DNA from 4 places in the Streptomyces sp. NPDC059861 genome. Region 4 is predicted to be linked to each of the others. Evidence: riboswitches for the same ligand, from Rfam matches in the RefSeq annotation. Region 4 holds a riboswitch; each other region holds the start of a gene.
The links. Region 4 has a riboswitch for cyclic di-AMP ahead of ACFV6X_RS32460 (M23 family metallopeptidase). Riboswitches for the same ligand answer to the same signal wherever they lie in the genome.
Positions count from the first base shown of each region.

Region 1: linked by a shared signal. The riboswitch ahead of ACFV6X_RS23430 (M23 family metallopeptidase) and the one ahead of ACFV6X_RS32460 (M23 family metallopeptidase) in region 4 are both predicted to bind cyclic di-AMP.
Region 2: linked by a shared signal. The riboswitch ahead of ACFV6X_RS25335 (peptidoglycan DD-metalloendopeptidase family protein) and the one ahead of ACFV6X_RS32460 (M23 family metallopeptidase) in region 4 are both predicted to bind cyclic di-AMP.
Region 3: linked by a shared signal. The riboswitch ahead of ACFV6X_RS19900 (C40 family peptidase) and the one ahead of ACFV6X_RS32460 (M23 family metallopeptidase) in region 4 are both predicted to bind cyclic di-AMP.

Region 1 is NZ_JBHWJQ010000028.1:4,013-9,007, forward strand. Features, by position in the region: gene ACFV6X_RS23420 (M16 family metallopeptidase) at 1-216, shown strand, start outside; gene ACFV6X_RS23425 (M16 family metallopeptidase) at 213-1,601, shown strand; cyclic di-AMP (ydaO/yuaA leader) riboswitch at 1,804-1,969, shown strand; gene ACFV6X_RS23430 (M23 family metallopeptidase) at 1,982-2,746, shown strand; gene ACFV6X_RS23435 (GntR family transcriptional regulator) at 2,935-3,630, shown strand; gene ACFV6X_RS23440 (HPr family phosphocarrier protein) at 3,807-4,088, opposite strand; gene ACFV6X_RS23445 (GNAT family N-acetyltransferase) at 4,267-4,995, shown strand, end outside.
Region 2 is NZ_JBHWJQ010000031.1:98,893-103,887, forward strand. Features, by position in the region: gene ACFV6X_RS25320 (Glu/Leu/Phe/Val dehydrogenase dimerization domain-containing protein) at 1-65, shown strand, start outside; gene ACFV6X_RS25325 (TetR/AcrR family transcriptional regulator) at 119-736, shown strand; gene ACFV6X_RS25330 (SGNH/GDSL hydrolase family protein) at 865-1,650, opposite strand; gene ACFV6X_RS25335 (peptidoglycan DD-metalloendopeptidase family protein) at 1,878-2,864, opposite strand; cyclic di-AMP (ydaO/yuaA leader) riboswitch at 2,869-3,064, opposite strand; gene ACFV6X_RS25340 (tyrosine-protein phosphatase) at 3,558-4,355, shown strand; gene ACFV6X_RS25345 (DUF6126 family protein) at 4,383-4,502, opposite strand; gene ACFV6X_RS25350 (helix-turn-helix domain-containing protein) at 4,499-4,995, opposite strand, start outside.
Region 3 is NZ_JBHWJQ010000021.1:69,318-74,312, forward strand. Features, by position in the region: gene ACFV6X_RS19885 (TetR/AcrR family transcriptional regulator) at 1-604, opposite strand, end outside; gene ACFV6X_RS19890 (ABC transporter permease) at 722-1,726, shown strand; gene ACFV6X_RS19895 (hypothetical protein) at 1,909-2,223, shown strand; cyclic di-AMP (ydaO/yuaA leader) riboswitch at 2,525-2,727, shown strand; gene ACFV6X_RS19900 (C40 family peptidase) at 2,731-3,204, shown strand; partial or broken gene ACFV6X_RS19905 (LysE family translocator) at 3,277-3,830, opposite strand; gene ACFV6X_RS19910 (hypothetical protein) at 4,082-4,222, shown strand; gene ACFV6X_RS19915 (ATP-binding protein) at 4,300-4,758, opposite strand; gene ACFV6X_RS19920 (helix-turn-helix domain-containing protein) at 4,971-4,995, shown strand, end outside.
Region 4 is NZ_JBHWJQ010000053.1:15,152-20,146, reverse strand. Features, by position in the region: gene ACFV6X_RS32465 (PP2C family protein-serine/threonine phosphatase) at 158-1,393, shown strand; cyclic di-AMP (ydaO/yuaA leader) riboswitch at 1,609-1,788, shown strand; gene ACFV6X_RS32460 (M23 family metallopeptidase) at 1,800-2,849, shown strand; gene ACFV6X_RS32455 (PrsW family intramembrane metalloprotease) at 2,958-4,268, opposite strand; gene trmB (tRNA (guanosine(46)-N7)-methyltransferase TrmB) at 4,311-4,995, opposite strand, start outside.

The DNA.
Region 1 (4,995 bases), on a different contig from region 4:
GCCGACGAACTCTGCCGGTACGCCGTGCTGTTCGGCGACCCGAAGCTCGCCTTCACCGCCGTGCAGCGTGTCCTGGAGGTGACGGCCGAGGAGGTCCAGGAGGTCGCCAAGGCCCGCCTACGGCCCGACAACCGCGCGGTGCTCGTCTACGAGCCCACGGCTCCGGAAGCCGCCGAGACCGACGCAGACGACGACACCGAGGAGGCGGCCAAGTGACCGAGCTCGCCACGATGGACTTCCACGCCCGGCCGCAGGCGGGCGAGGCCCGCCCCTGGGCGTTCCCTGCTCCCACGCGCGGGACGCTCGACAACGGCCTGACCGTGCTGCGCTGTGACCGCCCCGGCCAGCAGGTCGTGGCCGTGGAGGTGCTGCTGGAAGCGCCCCTGGAGGCCGAGCCGGCCGGACTCGACGGTGTCGCCACGATCATGGCGCGGGCCTTCTCCGAGGGCACCGACAAGCACTCCGCCGAGGAGTTCGCCGCAGAGTTGGAGCGCTGCGGCGCCACCCTGGACTCACACGCCGACCACCCCGGCGTCCGGCTGAGCCTGGAGGTGCCGGTCTCCCGCCTGCCCAAGGCGCTCGGACTGCTGGCGGACGCCCTCAGGGCGCCCGCCTTCGCCGACAGCGAGGTCGAGCGGCTGGTCCGCAACCGCCTCGACGAGATCCCGCACGAGCTGGCCAACCCCTCCCGGCGGGCCGCCAAGGAGCTCTCCAAGGAGCTGTTCCCGGCGACCTCGCGCATGTCCCGCCCGCGCCAGGGCACCGAGGAGACGGTCGCGAAGATCGACTCCGCCGCCGTACGCGCCTTCTACGAGCGGCACGTCCGCCCCGCCACCGCCACCGCCGTGGTCGTCGGCGACCTCACCGACGTCGACGTCGACGTGCTGCTCGGCGAGACCCTGGGTGCCTGGGCCGGCTCCCAGGCACAGCCGCGTCCCGTGCCGCCGGTGACGGCCGACGACACCGGCCGTGTGGTGATCGTGGACCGTCCTGGCGCCGTCCAGACCCAGCTGCTGATCGGCCGCGTCGGCCCCGACCGGCACGACCGCGTGTGGGCGGCCCAGGTGCTCGGCACGTACTGCCTGGGCGGCACCCTCACCTCCCGTCTGGACCGCGTCCTGCGCGAGGAGAAGGGCTACACCTACGGGGTGCGCTCGTTCGGTCAGGTGCTGCGCTCCGCGCCCGACGGCAGCGGTGCCGCGATGCTCGCCATCAGCGGTTCCGTGGACACGCCGAACACCGGGCCCGCGCTGGAGGACCTCTGGACGGTGCTGCGCACGCTGGCCGCGGAGGGGCTCACGGACGCCGAGCGGGACGTCGCCGTGCAGAACCTCGTCGGTGTGGCGCCGCTGAAGTACGAGACCGCGGCGGCCGTCGCGGGGACCCTGGCCGACCAGGTCGAGCAGCACCTCCCCGACGACTACCAGGCGACGCTGTACCAGCAGCTCGCCGCGACCGGCACCGTCGAGGCCACCGCGGCGGTCGTCAGCGCTTTCCCGGCGGACCGTCTGGTGACGATCCTCGTCGGTGACGCGGCACAGATCAAGGCGCCCGTCGAGGCCCTCGGCATCGGCGAAGTCACAGTCGTCCCGGCCGAGTAGAGGCCGGCGAGCGGCACGCGCGCGGAGGGGCCCTGGTGACGGACGCGTCACCAGGGCCCCTTTATGTCCCAATTGAGGGAGTGGTTGCCTGTCTGGCCTGTGGGATGCGCTACAAACGCCCGGATGGGTTTGGGGATTGAAAGATGTCCCGCTTAGCGTCATCCGGGCTGTCCGTCAGGCAGTGCGCCGCACCCGCGGCACCGGACAGTCATCGCCGAGTCCCCGTACGGCGCGAGCCAGGGGAGCCGGGGACCCAACCATGAAGTCCCTGGGGTGAATCGGACGCCCGCGCACGGCGAGGGAGTCCGTAGGAGACCTTCCTGCTCCGAACCCGTCAGCTAACCCGGTAGGCGAGAGGGAAGGAAAGGACCAGCCACCACATGGCGTTCACGCGCGCCACCGGGAAGCATCGCCGTCCCAGCCGGATGAAGCGCACCACCGCCCAGGCGGCCGGTGTCGCGGCCCTCACCACCACCGGTGTCCTCGGCACCCTGGCCGCTCCCGCGCTCGCCGCCGAGCCCGCGGCCGAGCAGACCGGCCTGCTCCCGGTCATCACCATCGGCGACTCGGTCGCCGAGCAGATAGACGCCCAGGCCGCCGCCCAGCAGCAGGCGGCCGAGGAGGCCGAGGCCGAGAAGAAGGCCGAGGCCGCTGCCAAGAAGCGCGCCGAGGAGCGGGCCAAGGAGGCCCGCGAGGCCAAGGAGCGCGCCGCCCGTGAGGCCGAGCGCAAGCGCCTCAACACCTACGTGTCGCCGATCAGCGGCTCCTACGTCTCCACCGGCTACCGGTCCGGCGGTGCGCTGTGGTCCTCCGGCAGCCACACCGGTGTCGACTTCCACGCCGCGAGCGGCACCCCCGTGCACGCGGTCGGCTCCGGCACCGTCGTCGAAGACGGGTGGGGCGGGGCGTACGGCAATCAAGTAGTGATCAAGATGAACGACGGTACGTACACCCAGTACGGTCACCTGTCGTCCTTCGCTGTCTCGGTGGGCCAGACGGTCACCCCGGGGCAGCAGATCGCCCTGTCCGGGGCCACCGGCAACGTCACCGGAGCGCACCTGCACTTCGAGGCCCGGACGACGGCGGAGTACGGCACGGACATCGACCCGGTCGCCTACCTCCGCTCGCACGGCGTCGGCATCTGACAGCGGACCGCCCCGCTTCCCGCGGCCCCGGCTCTCCGAGCCGGGGCTTTCGGCGTTTCGTACGCCTGTATGTCCAAAAAATATCCATGGATTCCGACCCGCCATCGGAAATTCCGGCTCATTGCAATAGAGTCACGGAACACACGTCAGTCGTCGGCGTTTCACGGGGATTAAGGCGGAGGTCGGTCATGCGTATTCCGGCGCATTCGGTGTGCACGGCCATCCGGGACGACATCGTCGCGGGTGTCTACGAGCGTGGCGGCCGGCTCACCGAGGAACTCCTCGCGCGCCGCTACGGCGTCTCCCGCGTCCCCGTCCGTGAGGCCCTGCGCACGCTGGAGGCCGAGGGCTTCGTGGTGACCCGGCGGCACGCGGGCGCGTGCGTGGCGGAGCCCTCCGAGCAGGAGGCCGCCGACCTGCTGGAGATGCGCCTGCTGCTGGAGCCGCTCGGCGCGGCGCGGGCCGCGCAGCGGCGCACCGAGGCCCATCTGAAGGTGCTGCGCGGCCTGGTCCGGCTGGGCCAGGAGCGGGCCAGGCGGGGCGGCAGCGAGGACCTGCGCTCCCTGGGCGGCTGGTTCCACGAGACGCTGGCCCAGGCCTGCGGAAGCCCCGCGCTGATCGCCATGCTGACCCAGCTGCGGCACAAGATCGCCTGGATGTACGCCGTGGAGGCGCCCGTCAGCCCCGTGGAGTCCTGGTCGGAGCACGGCGCGATCGTGGACGCGGTGGCGCGCGGCGACGGGGAGCGGGCGCGGGCGGTCACGGCGCTGCACGCCGAGCGCGCGACCGGCGCGCACCGGCTCCGATTTCCTGGCGGCGGCGACCGCGCGGACCGTGTGAGGACTTCGCAACATGCCGTAAACATGTCGGGCCTGCGGCATTAACACGGGCGCCGTATACAAAGAAGCGATATTTGGCGGCAGTGAATTTACGCTGCCCTTTTCGGCATGTTCTGAATTCTCTCGACCCGTCGGGCGAAAAAGCGACCGGGTATGCGGGAGACGGCGAAGCCGCGCCGCCCGGAATGGGCGACGCGGCCTCAGGAATGCCGTCAGCGGGTTCAGACGGTCTCGGGGAGCTCCTCAAGGCCCTCCGCGACCAGCTTGGCCAGACGGTCGAGCGCGGCGTCAGCGCCCTCGGCGTCGGAAGCCAGGACGATCTCCTCGCCGCCCTGGGCGCCCAGACCCAGGACTGCCAGCATGGAGGCCGCGTTGACGGGGTTGCCGTCCGCCTTGGCGATCGTCACCGGGACGCCTGCGGCCGTGGCGGCTCGTACGAAGATGGAGGCGGGGCGGGCGTGGAGGCCCTCGGCCCAGCCGACGTTGACGCGGCGCTCAGCCATGTGATGCTGCCCTTCAGGTGTTCAGGGTTGTCTAGACCAGTTTCCCATATCGCGAAGCATGCCCCGACGGGCCCTGTGTCCCGTCCGGAACGGCACCGGACCGCGGCCTCGGTCCGTTGCCCGTCCTTCCACAGACTGCCTCGCGCCGTTGTCGTACGCGAGCCGTACTCTGGGGCCCATGCAGAGCCCGTCGGACCGGCATGAGTACCCCGCCCACTGGGAGGCCGACGTGGTGCTGCGCGACGGCGGCACCGCACGCATCCGGCCCATCACCGTCGACGACGCCGAGCGCCTGGTCAGCTTCTACGAGCAGGTCTCGGACGAGTCGAAGTACTACCGCTTCTTCGCGCCCTACCCGCGCCTGTCCGCGAAGGACGTCCACCGCTTCACGCACCACGACTTCGTGGACCGGGTGGGACTCGCGGCCACCATCGGCGGCGAGTTCATCGCCACCGTACGCTACGACCGCATCGGCGCCGACGGCATGCCCGCGTCCGCGCCCGCCGATGAGGCCGAGGTCGCCTTCCTGGTGCAGGACGCCCACCAGGGGCGCGGTGTCGCCTCCACCCTGCTGGAGCACATCGGCGCCGTCGCCCGTGAGCGCGGCATCCGCCGCTTCGCCGCCGAGGTGCTGCCCGCCAACAACAAGATGATCAAGGTGTTCACGGACGCCGGGTACACCCAGAAGCGCAGCTTCGAGGACGGCGTCGTACGCCTGGAGTTCGACCTCGAACCCACCGACCGCTCGCTCGCGGTGCAACGCGCGCGTGAGCAGCGCGCCGAGGGGCGGTCGGTACGGCGGCTGCTGACGCCCGGCTCGATCGTCGTCGTCGGCACCGGGCGCACGCCCGGGGGCGTGGGCCGCAGCGTGCTCGGCAACATCCGGGAGGCCGGGTTCACCGGCCGC
Region 2 (4,995 bases), on a different contig from region 4:
CCGCGCACGCCCTCGCCGGTGACCGGCTGCCGCTGCTCACGGAGCGCTTCGGGTCGTACCGCTGACGGGGAGGTCACCGCCCGGCCGCCGTCCGGACGTGGCCCGTTAGGGTGACGGGGTGGCGAGAGTGCGGTTGAGCGTGGCGGAGCGGCGCGAGGAGTTGTTGCGTGCCGCCGTGGCACAGATCGAGGTGCGGGGCGTGGCGGCGGTGCGGATCGCCGATGTCGCGTCCGCGCTCGGCGTGAGCAACGCGCTGGTGCTGTACCACTTCTCCACGAAGGAGAAGCTGGTCGCCGCCGCGTTCGCGTACGCGGCCGAGGACGATCTCGCCCACCTTTCCAAGCTGCTCGGCCGGCGCACGACGGCCCAGCGCCGGCTGCGGTCGGCGGTGCGCTGGTACGCGCCGACGGGCCAGGCCAAGGGCTGGCGGCTGTGGATCGAGGGCTGGGCGGCGGCGCCGCGCGAGCCCGCGCTGCGGGAGGTCACGCAGGACCTCGACAAGCGCTGGAAGGCGGCCATCGCCGAGGTCATCGCCGAGGGTGTGGCGGCGGGCGAGTTCCGCTGCCCCGACCCCATGGGCGCGGCCCTGCGCCTGACGGCCCTGCTCGACGGGCTCGCCGTGCAGATCACGTCCTACGCGGGAGCCGTGTCACGCGCGCGTGCGCAGGAGTGGGTGGACGAGGCGCTGGCCCGGGAACTGGGGCTGACAGAGGTGCCGGCGACCCAACAGCAGTGACCGTCCGCCCGTTTCACCTGCTTTGCGGCATATGATCCCGTGGTCCGCGCCCGTCACGGCCCGAACCGGCCGGGAGCCGGACCGGCCCGCTTTGGGCACGGCACCACGAGGTCGCCGCGGGGCGGCCCTCAAGCCACCGACGCGATCCGCATCTTGATGTCGTCCGGCGACAGCACGCCCTTGGCGGTGACATGGTCGCCCGACGATTCGCCCCGCAGCCGACGGCCGATCCACGGCACCAGATACTCACGCGCCCAGTGGACGTCGTCCCGGCGCACGTCGAAGGCGCCGCGCGGCGGGAGCGGCGGCCAGGGCTGCTCCGGGTCGGCGGGGACGGCGAGGCGCAGGGCCTGACCGGCACGCAGCGCCACACGCGTGTGCCCCTCGGGCGACAGGTGCAGCCGGTCGTGGTCCCAGGCTCGGCGGTCCTGGACGGACTTGAGCGACCACAGGTCGAGCACCGGGCAGCCGTACCGGTCGGCGATGGCCCGCACATGCCCGTTGTAGGTGGCGATCTTGCCGCGCAGATGCCTCAGCAGGGGGACGCCCCGGGTGTCGAAGCCGGTGGTCACCAGGACGGTGCCCACGGTGGCGGTCAGCGCCGCGACCCCACGCTCGAAGCGCTCCGCCACGTCGTCCGGGTCGGTGCCCGGCCGGATGATGTCGTTGCCGCCGGCGCAGAACGAGGCCAGGTCCGGCGCCAGTTCGGCGGCCCTCGGGACCTGCTCCGCCACGATCTGGTCGAGCAGTCTGCCGCGCACGGCGAGGTTGGTGTACTGGAAGTCGCCCTCGGGTCGGCGGTCCGCGAGCAGTACGGCGAACCGGTCGGCCCAGCCGACGAACGCCCCGTCGGGGCCGGGGTCGCCGACGCCCTCGGTGAAGCTGTCCCCCACCGCCACGTACGACCCGATCACTGATCTGCTGCCACTCTTCGAATCGTCTGCCACGTCGGGACATGATTCCCCTTCGAATGTGACCTACGCGACCGTAGGAAGGGGTTGACGGACGGTGAGAAAGGCCACGGCCAAAGGATTGGTCAATTGCGGAATAAGGCCTGATGGCCGAGGACGGCACCGCCGACGCCGAAGGCCGGACCCGTGGATGGGATCCGGCCTTCGGTGGTCTGCGGGCGACGCGTGCGTCAGCCGATCGAGACGCCCTTGGAGGAGAGGTAGGCGACCGGGTCGACGTCCGAGCCGTAGTCCGGCGTGGTGCGGATCTCGAAGTGCAGGTGCGGGCCGGTGGAGTTGCCGGTCGAGCCCGACAGGCCGATCTGCTGGCCCGCGGTCACGGTCTGACCGCTGGAGACGGAGAGCGAGGACAGGTGGGCGTACTGGGCGTAGTAGCCGTCGGCGAGCTTGATGACGACCTGGTTTCCGTACGAGCCGGCCCAGCCCGCCGAGACGACCGTGCCCTCGCCGACCGCCTTGAGCGGGGTGCCGCTCGCCGCGGCGAAGTCGACGCCGGTGTGGTAGCCGCTGGACCACATGCTGCCCGCCACGCGATAGGCGGTGCCGATGCCGGCGCCGTCCACGGGGGCGGTGAAGCCGGTGGAGGCGGCGGAGTCCGCGGCCTGGGCGGCGGCCGGGGCCTCGGCCGCGGCGGACTCGGGAGCCTCCGCCGCCGGCTCGGACTCGTCCGAGGACTGCGACGTCTTCGCCGCCGACGACTCGGCCGAGGAGTCGGAGGAGGACTCGGAGGAAGAGGAAGCCGGCTTGTCGCCGCCCGCCTCGCCCTTCTCGCCTATCGCGAGCTTCAGGCCGGGGTGGATGAGCGAGGGATTCTCGCCGACCGCTTCCCGGTTGTCCTCGTAGAGCCGCTGCCAGCCACCGCTGACATTCTGCTCTTCGGCGATCTTCGAGAGGTAGTCGCCCACCCTCACGGAATACGTCCGGGCACCCGACTCCTGGGCGGCGGACTGCTTTTCGGCGGACTGCTGCTGAACGGCCGTCTTCTGGGTCGGGATCGACGAGACGGCCTTTTCCGCGGCGGACTGGGGAGTGGCGGCGTGGGCGCCGGCGGCCCCCATCAGCGGAAGGGCGAGCGCGGCGCCACCGGTTCCGGCGACGGCGATGGAGCGAGTGAAGCGCTGGGTCTTCGGACGGCGGTGCTTACCCTTGGCGGGCATGGCGAATTCCTCTCCGGTGCCTGCGAGGTGAGCTGTCGGGTGCGGACTGGAGATGTCCGGCCGCGTGTGGGACGCGGCTTTACCCCAAGCCGTTCCGGAGACCGGAACAGGCAGTTCTACCTGTGGGTCCCCCGCTCCTGCCGAACACGGGTGAGTTAGCGCGGGCACCGGGCGGCGGCAGGATTCGGCGTCCGTCCGGATCGGGTGGAACGTAAGCGACCAAGACGCAATGGGACAAGCAAGAGGTTCCACCGGAACGCCGTTTTCGTGATCCGTTCGCCCGAATTCCGGTCACACTCCGTGCATTGGGGCGCGTGTGAATTCCATAAACGCCCTTGAAGGCATGTGAATTACGTGAACATGACGAACGACGCTCGGTCACGGATATGACGCTGCTCACGTGACCCTGCTCCAGGTTTCCGCATTTCACGGCGAGTTGGAAGGAAATGGCTAATTAGGACAGAAGGGGCAGATATAGCGAGAAGCCGCCGTTCCCCTTCATTCACCCTCCTGACGTCCACTCCGCCCGGCCCGTTACCCGATCGGGGGAGCCACCTGCCTGGCCCGTGGACAACCGCTCCAACTCCCGGTGACCACCTGTGGACACCTCATTCGCGCGGGAACGCGTGTCGTATCGTCAAGGACGTGCCCGTCGACGAGCCGCGCCGGCGGGGCCGATGGGAGGGAGCCCCCGTGACGCAGCAGGTGCCGTCGACCGAGCCCGAACTGGCCGGAGTGCGCAACTTCCGTGACGTGGGCGGACTGCCGACGGTGGACGGGCGCCGGGTGCGGCACGGAGTGCTGTTCCGCAGCGGCCACCTCGCGCACGCCACCGCGGAGGACGCCACGTTCCTGGCGTCCCTGGGGCTGCACACGATCTTCGACTTCCGCAACGCCGCGGACCAGAAGCTGGAGGGCCCGGACGTGGAGCTGCCGGGCGTGCGCAACGTGAACCTGCCGCTGACGGACCCGGCGGACGGCGCAGAGTTCTGGAAGATGGTCCGGGACGGCGACGTGGAGCAGCTGCGCGAGATCCTGGCCGACGGCAAGGCGGCGGACCGGATGATCACCTCGTACCGCGTGATCGTCAAGGAGCGCACCGCCGAGCACTCCCAGGTGCTGCACGCGCTCGCCGAGGACAGCGTCCCCGCGCTGATGCACTGCGCGGCGGGCAAGGACCGCGCCGGCCTGTCGATCGCCGTCACGCTGCTCGCGGTGGGCGTGGAGCGCGAGGCGATCCTCGCCGACTACCTGGAGTCCAACGCCAAGCACCGTCGCTACAAGGTGCACCGCAACAGCAGCTCGACCTCGGCCTACTCTCCGGAGGTCATGGAGCTGCTCAGCCCGCTCTTCGACGCGCGCGCCGAGTACCTGACAGCGGCGTTCGAGACCATCGGGAAGACCTGGGGCGACGTCGACACCTACCTGACACAGGGGCTCGGCGTCACCCCCGAGACCCGGGAGCGACTGCGCGAGCGCCTGCTCGACTGACCCCGGGCCCTTGCCCGGCCCCGACGCCTACTTGGCCCCGACCTCGAACAGCAGGTAGAGGAAGGCGGCGAAGAGGTGCCCCGCCACGATGTAGATCAGCAGACGGACCCAGATGGCCCGGGGAATCTTCTGCTCGAGGTCACTCATGGCGTGTCTCCCGTGTCGGGGCCGAGGCACATCGCGGCCGTGGGGCTCTGCAGCAAGGTGTGGACGAAGAGGAGGTCGACCCCGCCCGGGTCCTGGGCGGCGATGCGGTGCGGGGTCAGTGAGTCGAAGTGGGCGCTGTCGCCCGGGCCGAGCCGGTGTGCGGCGTCCCCGAGGCGCAGCCGCAGCCGTCCGGTGAGGACGTACAGCCACTCCTCACCGGGGTGCATCCGCACGACGTCGCCCTGCGAGCCGTGCGGCACGTGCACCCGCAGTGCCTGCATGCCCCGCCCGGAAGCACCGGCCTGCCAGTACGTCCAGCCGCCCGCGCCAGTGGGTTCCATGTCGGCGGCGCGCACCACGGCGTCCCGGTCGGGGACCGTCTCGCCGAGCAGCTCCGAGACGGTCGTACTGTAGATGCGGGCGAGCGCCAGCAGCATCGGCAGCGAGGGCTGGCGCTGCCCGGTCTCCAGCCGGGACAGATGGGCGGGCGACA
Region 3 (4,995 bases), on a different contig from region 4:
TGCTCGTCAGCGCCCGCAGTCCGTCACGGAGGACCTCGACGGGCACGGGCCCGAAAAGGGACTGCTGCGCGAGGAAGCCCATCACCGAGGCGATCATCGTGCGGGCCACGTCGTCGGGGGTGACGTCCGCATCCATCATCCCGGCGTTCTGGTAGCTCTCCACGATCCGCGCCCAGGCCCCGCGCACCGAGCCGTACCCCTCGCGCAGCACGGCCGCCAGTTCCTCGTTGCGCAGCGTCTCCGCCCACACCTGGATGACGAGTCGCGGAAAAGCCGGCCGCCCGTCGACCGTCAGATTCTCCCGAGCGGCGAGCGTCCGGCCGAGGACCGCCGCGACGAGCTCGTCCGGCGGCGCGGGCGGGCTCTGCCGGGCCGCCTCCGCGAAGGCCTGGTGGACCGACCCGAGCACCTCGCCGACGATCGCGGCGATCAGTTCCTCCTTGCCGCTGAAGTAGCGGTAGACGGCACCCGCAGAGAGATTCACCTCCTTGAGCACGTCCTGCATCGACGTGGCATGGAACCCGTTGCGGGCGAAGCAGACGGCGGCGCCGTCGAGGATCTGCCGGCGCCGGGCGTCGAGGTGTTCCTGGGATACACGAGCCATGATCCCAATGTAGAACGAACATTCTTTCTTGACAACCGCCCACGCTTCGGCGCACGGTGGTCCGGAGTCTAAAACGAACGATCCTTCTTTTTTGGACGCCCACCCGAGGGGGAACCCATGTCCACACCCGGCACGCACTCCACCCGCCCCGGACCCCGGCACGTCGTCGCGGTCGTCGTCCTCGTGCCGCTCGTTGCGGCACTGGCACTGTGGGCCTTCGCCTGGCCGGCCGCCCGCACCGCGCCGCACGACCTGCCGCTCGGTGTCGCGGGCCCGGCCACCGCCACCGTGCAGATCCAGCAGCAGCTGGCACGGCATCAAGGCGCTTTCGAGATCCACCGCTACGCCGACGAGACCGCGGCCCGCGAGGCCGTCGAGGACCGGACGGTGTACGGCGCGATCGTCGTCACCGCCCAGGGTCCCGAGCTGCTGACCGCGTCGGCCGCGAGCCCGGTGGTCGCGCAGCTGCTCCAGCAGGCGATGTCCGCCGAGGGCGCCCGGCCCCGCACCGTGGACGTGGTGGCCGCTCCCGAGAGCGACCCGCGGGGCGCCGCACTCGCCGCGAGCGTGCTGCCGCTGGCGCTGGCCGGGATCGCGGCGGGCGCGGCCGTCTCCGTGCGGGGGCTGCGCGGGATCCGGGCGGTGACCGCGCTGGTGGGCGCGTCCGCGCTGGTCGGCGTCATCGCGGCCGCGATCGCGCACAGCTGGCTGGGGGTCCTCACCGGCGACTGGTGGGCCGAGGCCGCCGTCCTCGGGCTGTCGACGCTGGCGGTGAGCAGCGCGGTCGCCGGGCTCGCCGCACTCCTGGGCCATGCCGGGATCGGCATCGCCGCGGGCACGCTGATGCTGTTCGGCAACCCGTTCTCCGGTGCGGGGTCGGCGCCGCAGATGCTGCCCGAGCCGGCCGGGGCGATCGGCCAGTGGTTGCCGCCGGGCGCGGGGACGACGCTGCTGCGCTCGGTGTCGTACTTCGACGGCGCGGCGGCGCTCGGCCCGGCGCTGACCCTCATCTGGTGGGCCGCGATCGGGCTCGGCGCGGTGCTGCTGGGCAGTGCGCTGAAGTCCCGTACCGGGGTGGCGAAGCAGTCCGCGGCCGAGCGGGAGCCCGCACCGGCGGGCTGACCACGAGCAGGCCGTGCGCCCCGCTGCGGCGGACGGGGCGCACGGCCTCTTCACGCTGCCCGGCACGCGGGTGACGGCCGGTCAGCGGGTGCTGTGCGGGCCCCTCGAGGGTCAGGCCGGTGATCTGGGCATTCAGGGCGCGGAGTCGGCGGGGCCGCGCACCCGGCTGGGCGAGATGCTGCCTGATCCACCGGATCGTCCCGCACCGCAAGGACGTGCAGGGCCTCTTCGAGCATCTCGACCCGGCGTGCGCCGACGACACCTATCGTGGACAGCGCGCCGCTCAGGCGCTGGTGCGCAGGGCCGTCGAACCGCGCGACGCACTCACGCCGATGCACCGGCGGGGCGAGAGCGAACTCCCCGCACGAATCCTCGCGCGGGCGCTGCGCGTGCTGGACGGTGAACGCCGCGCGGCGCGTGTCCCCGTTGCACCGCGCTCCGACAGTTGCGGCAGGGCTGATCCACCCGCCGTCGCCTCGGACCGCCGGGAGTCATGACGGAATGTGCGGGCGGGAGTTGAAACGGACCAAAAGGGCTACCGCCGTCCGGATGACCTTCACCCCCTTTCTCGGGGCCCTTGCGGTTGCGCAACGAGGGCTGCTCCGGGGCGGAATGAGACCTTCCCTCGCTGGTCCGGGGTCGCGTGGCGCCCTTGACACCCGTTCGCACAGGAGGCTGTCCACCCGAACGGGTGAGTGGTGAGTAACGCCACAAATCCCCGATTGCGTTGGGATTTTCGGACTTCCGTGAGTCAAGATCCCTGACTGACGACAAGCCCCCGCCGCCGCGGCGGGGCGGTCCGGGCGGACGCCGAGTCCTGCCGCCGCCCGGATGACCGGTCGACAGGAGTGGATCGGCAGGAGTGGAGGACCCGAGCACGACGGGTCGCCGGAGCGCAATCTCCGAGCGTCCCTTGGGGTGAAGCCGTGGCAACGCGGCCGGGCAACTTCGCCAGCCCGAATCCGACAGGTCATCCTTCACAGGCGGCTGACGAAGGGTTGCGCATGACCGCGCTCAATCGTGTCCCGTCGCTGATGGCCCGCGCTGGTACGGCCTCGGCCCTCACCCTCGCCGCGGTGGGCGGCTCCGTCGTTGCTCCGGGCTTCGCCTCGGAGGCCGCGGCCGCCACACCGGCGACGAAGGCACTCCAGATCGCCGCCTCGAAGAAGGGCTCCCCGTACAGGTGGGGCGCCACCGGGCCGCGCAGGTTCGACTGCTCCGGGCTGACGCTGTACTCGTTCAAGAAGGCGGGCAAGAAGCTGCCCCGCACGGCCGCCCAGCAGTACAACAAGACCCGCCACGTCGGGGCCAAGAGCCGCAAGGCCGGTGACCTCGTGTTCTTCCACTCGGGGTCGAACGTGTACCACGTGGGGATCTACGCCGGGAAGGGGAAGATCTGGCACGCCCCGAAGACCGGGGACGTGGTGAGGCTCCAGAAGATCTGGACCAAGAGCGTCTGGTACGGCCGGGTGAAGTGACCCTCGGGTGGCGGTGGCGGCGCCCGGAGGGGACGCCGCCGCCCCGCCCGTGACACGGACTCGGACCGACTCGGACAGCAGGGTCGCGCCGAGGACCGTCAGCGCGGCGCCCGTGACGCTGTCCAGGGCACGGGCGGCGCCCGGCCTGCGCAGCCAGTGGCCGAGACGGTCCACCAGCAGGGCCACCGCCGGGAACCACACCAGGGGCGAGGGCCACGATGATCAGCGCCCGCAGCAGGGTGCGCGGCAGTGCCGGGGCGCCTGCCGGGACGAACTGCGGCAGCAGGCTGAGGAAGGTCACCGGCGCCTTGGGGTTCGGGGCGTTGGTGACGAAGCCCTGGCACAGCGGGGTGCACGGCGGCCGGGGTCGGCTCCCCGCCGGCGGCGGTACAGGGCCGTCGTACGGCCCACAGGGCCCGGAGCCCGAGAAAGAGCACGTAGGTGCGCGGCCGGCCGGCTGGAGGGCCCGGAACAGCGCGGGCACGGCGGCGAGAACGGCCGCGACGCCGGCCACGGGCGGGCGGTGTGCGGCAGCAGCCCGCCCGCGATCCCCGGCGCGCACGCCACGCCGACCCGGCGGGAGATCAACGCGTTGCGTACGAGACGGTGAAGTCCGCGCCCGGCATGGCGGCCACGCCCTCGGCCGCGAGGGGCTCGCGGCTGCCGCCGGCCGAGCCGGCCGGGCAGCCGTTGAGCGGCGTGGCGCCGGACCACCCCGCCCGGCAGGGGGGAGGCGGCGCTGGCACGCGCCGGGACGGCGCCCCCCGGTACTGGTCGCCACGCCGGGGTACGCCGTCGTGTGCGCGCTCGTGAGCGCGGGGCTCGGGGTGGCGGTCGTACCGGAGGTGGTGGCGCGCACGGCGGTCACGCCGGTGGGATGCGCCCGCTGTCGGCGGGCGAGCTGCGCCGCACGACCTCGTTCGCCCACCGCACCGGCGGGACGACCCCGGCGGCGGACGTCTTCCGCGCCCTCCTCCGCGGCGCCTTCGCCCAGGCCCGGCAGCCCCGCCCGACCTGACGCCACCCCACGACGGACCCGGCGACACCGGCTCCCCGCCCCGCCCGCTCCGGCACGGCGGCTCGCCCCCCGGTGGGCTACGGCTCCTGTCGGCCCGCCAGGCGGGCCGGGCGCACCGGTACCGTCCAGGGCAGTTCGATGGAGACCGTCTTGCCACCCTCGCGGGTCGGGCGGACTCTGAGACGGCCTCCGCACTCGGCGGTGAGCCAGCGGATGATGACCATGCCGCGGCCGTTGTCCTGCTGAACGGCGGCCGGGAGCCGCTTGGGGAAGCGTGGGTGACTGTCGGTCACCCCGATGCGGAGCTGCTCGTCGCGGTCGAGCTGCATCGCGACCGTGAAGGTGGGTGACTGACCGAGGGTGTGCTGGACGGCGTTGGTGGCGAGTTCGGAGATGATGAGCCTGATCGTGTCGGCCGCCTCGGTCTCCGGTGGCAGGCCCCATTCCGCCAGGGTGCTGACCACGTAGGTGCGGGCGGTGGAGACCGAGGCGGGATCGCTCGGCAGAGTGACGGATGCTTCCAGATGGTCTGCCATGGCGACGTCGTCCCTTTCCCACGGGACCGCAGTCCGACACGGAGCGGATGGTTCGAGTACGGTCCCGGACTGGTGCTTCTTCGCCAGACTGCCACTCAAAGCCCGGTAGCGGTGGCGATCCACCAAGATATGCATATATCTGTCGCTCGAAGCGGTGAACTCTGCGACGGCAGAGCGTATTTGGGCGGCTCGGAAGGAGTAAGGAGTAGCCCATGCAGCACGGTCCCGCGGTGCGCC
Region 4 (4,995 bases):
GAAGGCCCGGGGCCGGAATCCAGATCTTGGATTCCGGCCCCGAGTCGTTTCCGGGCATCGCCCGCTCCTGTCATCCGGTCGGCCCGCCCGGCTGGTCCCGCGCCTGTCTTCCGGGAACTCTGGACTGGTGCGGTGACCTGCGTAACGGGAGACGACAGTGCGGCCTGCGGAGGCAGAGGGAGAGTGGCCGCACGCCAGATCCGGCGACCGCGTCCCCGACGCCGCCCTCGGCCGCGGGGACGACTCCTCCACGCTGGCACGCCCGGTGCCGCCCGTGCCCCCCGCGCCGCCCTCCGACGGACGGCGGATCTCCCTCGCCCGGGCCTTCGTCCGGGCGCTCCCCACCCTGCTCCTGGTCATCGGCGGCAGCTACGACTACTTCACCCCGCGGGGCTTCACCGGCGCCCCCCTCTTCACCGCCGCCCCGCTGGTCGCCGCCCCGATCCTGTCCCGCCGCGCCACGGTCCTCACCGGCGTCGTGGCCGTCGCCATGGTCATCGGGCTGCAGGTCCGGTACGGCACCCTGATGCAGGTCGAACCGTTCACCGAACTGCTCACCGTGGCCACGGTCGCCGTCCTCGCCGTGCTGATCAACGTGCTGGTCCGGCGCAGTCACGCCCGCCTCGACTCGGCCTGGGAGATCGCCGAGGCCGCCCAGCTCGCGGTGCTGCCGGAACCGATGCAGCGGATCGGCGGGTTCGAGATCGCCGCGCGCTACGAGGCCGCCCAGGCGGACGCCTTCATCGGCGGCGATCTCTACGCGGTGCAGGACAGCCGGTACGGCGTGCGGCTGGTGGTCGGGGACGTGCGGGGCAAGGGCATGGGGGCGGTCGCGGCGGTCGCGGTGGTCATCGGGGCGTTCCGGGAGGCCGCCGAGCACGAGACGACGCTGGAGGCGGTCGCACAGCGGCTGGAGCGGGCGCTGGCGCGCGAGGGCGCCCGCCGGGACGGGATCGACGCCTTCGAGGGGTTCACCACCGCCGTACTCGCCGAGATCCCGCACGAGGACGGGGTCGTACGGATCCTCAACCGCGGCCATCCACCGCCGCTGATGCTGTACGCCGACGGCACCGTGAGTCCGCTGCCCGCCCGTGATCCGGCGCTGCCGCTCGGGATGGGCGAGCTGGGCGCCTGGCCGGACCGTGCGGAGGAGTCCCGGTTCCCGGGCGGGGCGACGCTGCTGCTGTACACCGACGGCCTGTCGGAGGCCCGCGACGCGCAGGGCGCCTTCTACGACCCCGCGGCCCGGCTGGCCGGCCGGACCTTCCGCAGCCCCGGCGAACTGCTGTGCGCGGTGACCGAAGAGGTACGCCGGCACAGCGGCGGCGGCACCACCGACGACATGGCGCTGCTCGCGGTCCGGCGGCCGACCGACGACTGTCACCAGGCGTGATCGAACGGAATCCCTCCGCATAACAACTGACATACAGTCAGATGTGGAGATCACCCTGAACCGCGGTCAACTCGCCCGATTTTCGCCGTTCATGAACCTGTACGTCCCGACAGAAAGCGTTAATGATCAAGTGGAACGGCTTGGAAATCAGGCCCCGGTTCTATTAACGTCCGATAACGCAGCGCGGTCGTCCCAGCCGTCACAAGAGGCGGCTCCGTGCGCACGCGCCGAATCCCGCGCGAGGCCCTCATCGGCCGCACAAGGGAACCGGGGAACCATCATCTTGGGGTGAATCGGGCGTATGCCGTCGTAGCAGTACGGCTGGTTTACGCGCGTAGGAGACCTTCCTGCTCCGAACCCGTCAGCTAACCCGGTAGGCGAGAAGGAAGGAAAGGAGCGCGCCCACGTGGCGTCCAACCGGCCTGCCCCACAGGCCCCGTTCGTGCCGGACCAGCGCACCGCCGACAGCGCCGACACGTTCGTCTACGGCGCGCAGCGCACCGACGAGGGCCCGTGGGAGGAGTGGAATCCCACCGCGGAGACCATCCGTCCCGTACGCGGCCGGCATCGGGTCAGCAAGCAGCGCGGCGGCGGACTCGCCCGCAGCTCCACCGTTCTCGGCGTCGGTGTCATAGCCGCGGTCGGCGCGGGCGGCATGGCGAGCGCGAACACCGGCAAGCCGCCGGTGTCGATCTCCATGCCCGACCTGCCCAACGTCGGCTCGCTGATAGCCGACGACGACTCCGACTCCCCCGACACCAAGACCGCGAGCGCCCCGCTCAGCAGCCTCGGCACGGCCACCGTGGACACCGCGGAGGGCACCACCGACGCCGGTGAGAGCCTGCGCGCCCGCATCATCGCGCAGGCCGAGCAGCAGCAGGAGCAGGTCGAGAGCAAGGCCGCCGCGCAGGCCGTGGCCGCCGCCGAGAAGGCCGCCGCCGAGGCCGCCGCCAAGGCGGAGAAGGAGGCCGAGGAGAAGGCCGCCGCCGCCAAGGCGAAGGCCGAGGAGGAGGCCCGGCAGAAGGCCGAGGCCGAACGGCTCGCGGCGCTGGCCAAGCAGTTCACGCTGCCGACCTCCTCGTACACCCTGACCTCCACCTTCGGTCAGGCCGGCGCCCTGTGGTCCTCCGGCTACCACACCGGCCTCGACTTCGCCGCGCCGACCGGCACGCCCCTCAAGGCCGTGCACAGCGGCACCATCACCGAGGCCGGCTGGAACGGCTCGTACGGCTACAAGACCGTGCTGACCCTCGATGACGGCACCGAGATCTGGTACGCCCACCAGTCGTCGATCGGCGTCAGCGTCGGCCAGAAGGTCGCCACCGGCGATGTGATCGGCCGCGTGGGCGCGACGGGCAACGTGACCGGCGCCCACCTGCACATGGAGGTGCACACCGGCAGTTCCGGTGGCATCGACCCGCTGGCCTGGCTGCAGAGCAAGGGCCTCAACCCCTGAGAATCCCGACACGGGTTTCTCGCGAACTCCGGTGGTCCTGACGGCAACCCCCCGACGTCAGGACTGCCGGTTTTCGCATGTCCGGGGCTGTTCCGCGCCGCCTTCGTCCTACGTCCGGTACGGGTTGTACGCGGGGTAGGGCGCCGCGTGCCCGTGCATCGGCGCCCAGCCATGGACCGGCGGCATCAGCACCGGCACCGGCGGCGCGGTCGCCCGCGCCGCGTACTCCAGGGCCGGGCGGGCGATCTCCCGGCGGATCCACAGCTCCTGGAGCAGCTCGCGTTCCCGTACGACGAAGTCCGCACGGGCGCGGCCCATGCGGCCCCGGCGCCGGAGGAAGGCCAGGGACGTGGCGTACGCCTCGTACTGCGCGACCGTACGGGCCGCCGGTTTGCCGAGGTGGTGGCCGGCGTACTCGCGGGCCAGCCGACGGGCCCGCATCGAGCCGAGGGCGAACGGCTGCGCGGGCGAGAGCCAGCCGGCGACGACGTAGGCCGGGAGCTCCTCGCGGACGGTCCGCAGTTCCCGCTGGCGCGTCCAGATCACCAGCCAGGTCAGCAGCCCGAACGCGGGCACCATGAAGCCGCCGTACACCGCGAAGAAGCCGTAGTCGCCGAAGGTCGCCGAGCCGTTCCAGAAGGCGTGCATGCCCATCGCGAGCAGCAGCCCGGCCGGGGGCAGCAGGACGCGGCGCAGCCGCTGGCGCTCCCCGGCGAGCGCGGCGATGCCGAAGCCGATGCCGGTGAGCACGGTGAACAGGGGATGTGCGAACGGCGACATGATGACCCGCACGAAGAAGGTCGCGGCGGTCACGGAGGCGATCCCGCTGTGGCCGGCCAGTTGGTCGGTGCCGAAAGCGGTGCCGAGGTAGAGGATGTTCTCGGTGAAGGCGAAGCCGGTGGCGGTGACGCCGGCTATGACGACGCCGTCGAGGATTCCGGTGAAGTCGCGGCGCCGGAAGAGGAAGAGCAGCAGGACCGCGGCCGCCTTCGCGGACTCCTCGACGATCGGGGCTATGACCGTGGCGCCCCACGTGTCCGCGCTGGTCGGGTCGGCGGTCGCGGTCGCTATCCATCTGGTCGCGAAGCTGTTCGCGATGATGGCTATCAGCGCGGCCGCGCAGGCGCCCCAGGAGAAGGCGAACAGCAGATTCCGCCAGGGGCCGGGCTCGACCCGGTCCAGCCAGCGGAAGACGGCTATGAGCAGCGGCACGGGCAGGACCGCGAGGCCGAGGCCGACCAGGAAGCCCCGAGTGCCGGTCTGTTCGCGGACCAGGGCGAGGATCACCAGGCCGGACAGGGCGAGCAGTGTGATCAGCGCGCCGTACCGCACCCACCGCTTGTGCCACCAGTGCGCGTGCCGCAGGGCGCCGCCGGTGGGGATGCCGGGGTTCGTCGGGTACGGGGGACTGGTCGCCACGGCATTGACCCTAACGAGGGGAGGTTCGAACGAGGGAAGGTTTTACGGCTGACCTTCGTGCGATACGCGGCGGAAGAGCAGGTCGTTCACCACATGACCCTTCTCCAGCCCCTGCCCCTCGAAACGGGTGCGCGGGCGGAAGCCGGGGCGCGGCGCGAAACCTCCGCCGGGCCGGGTGTTCGCGAAGGCGGGGTGCGCGGTGAGCACCTCCAGCATCACCTCGGCGTACGGCTCCCAGTCCGTCGCGCAGTGCACGATCGCGCCTGGCCTCAGCCGGGTCGCGGCGAGGGTGAGGAAGGCCGGCTGGATCAGCCGCCGCTTGTGGTGCCGCTTCTTGGGCCAGGGGTCCGGGAAGAAGACGCGCAGCCCGTCGAGGGAGTCCGGGGTGAGCATCTCGTGCAGCAGGATGATCGCGTCGCCGTTGGCCACCCGGATGTTGCCGACGCCGCTCTGGTCGGCGAGGTTGAGCAGATTGCCCTGGCCGGGGGTGTGTACGTCCACGGCGAGGATGTTGGTGTCCGGGTCGGCGGCGGCCATCCGGGCGGTGGCCTCGCCCATGCCGAAGCCGATCTCCAGCACGACGGGGTTGTCGTTGCCGAAGAACTCGGCGAGGTCGAGGACCCTCGAGCCGTCGACGTCCAGCCCCCACTTGGACCACAGCCGCTGCAACGCGTCCGCCTGCCCCGAAGTCACCCGGCTCCGCCGCGGCTGGAAACTCCGGATCCGC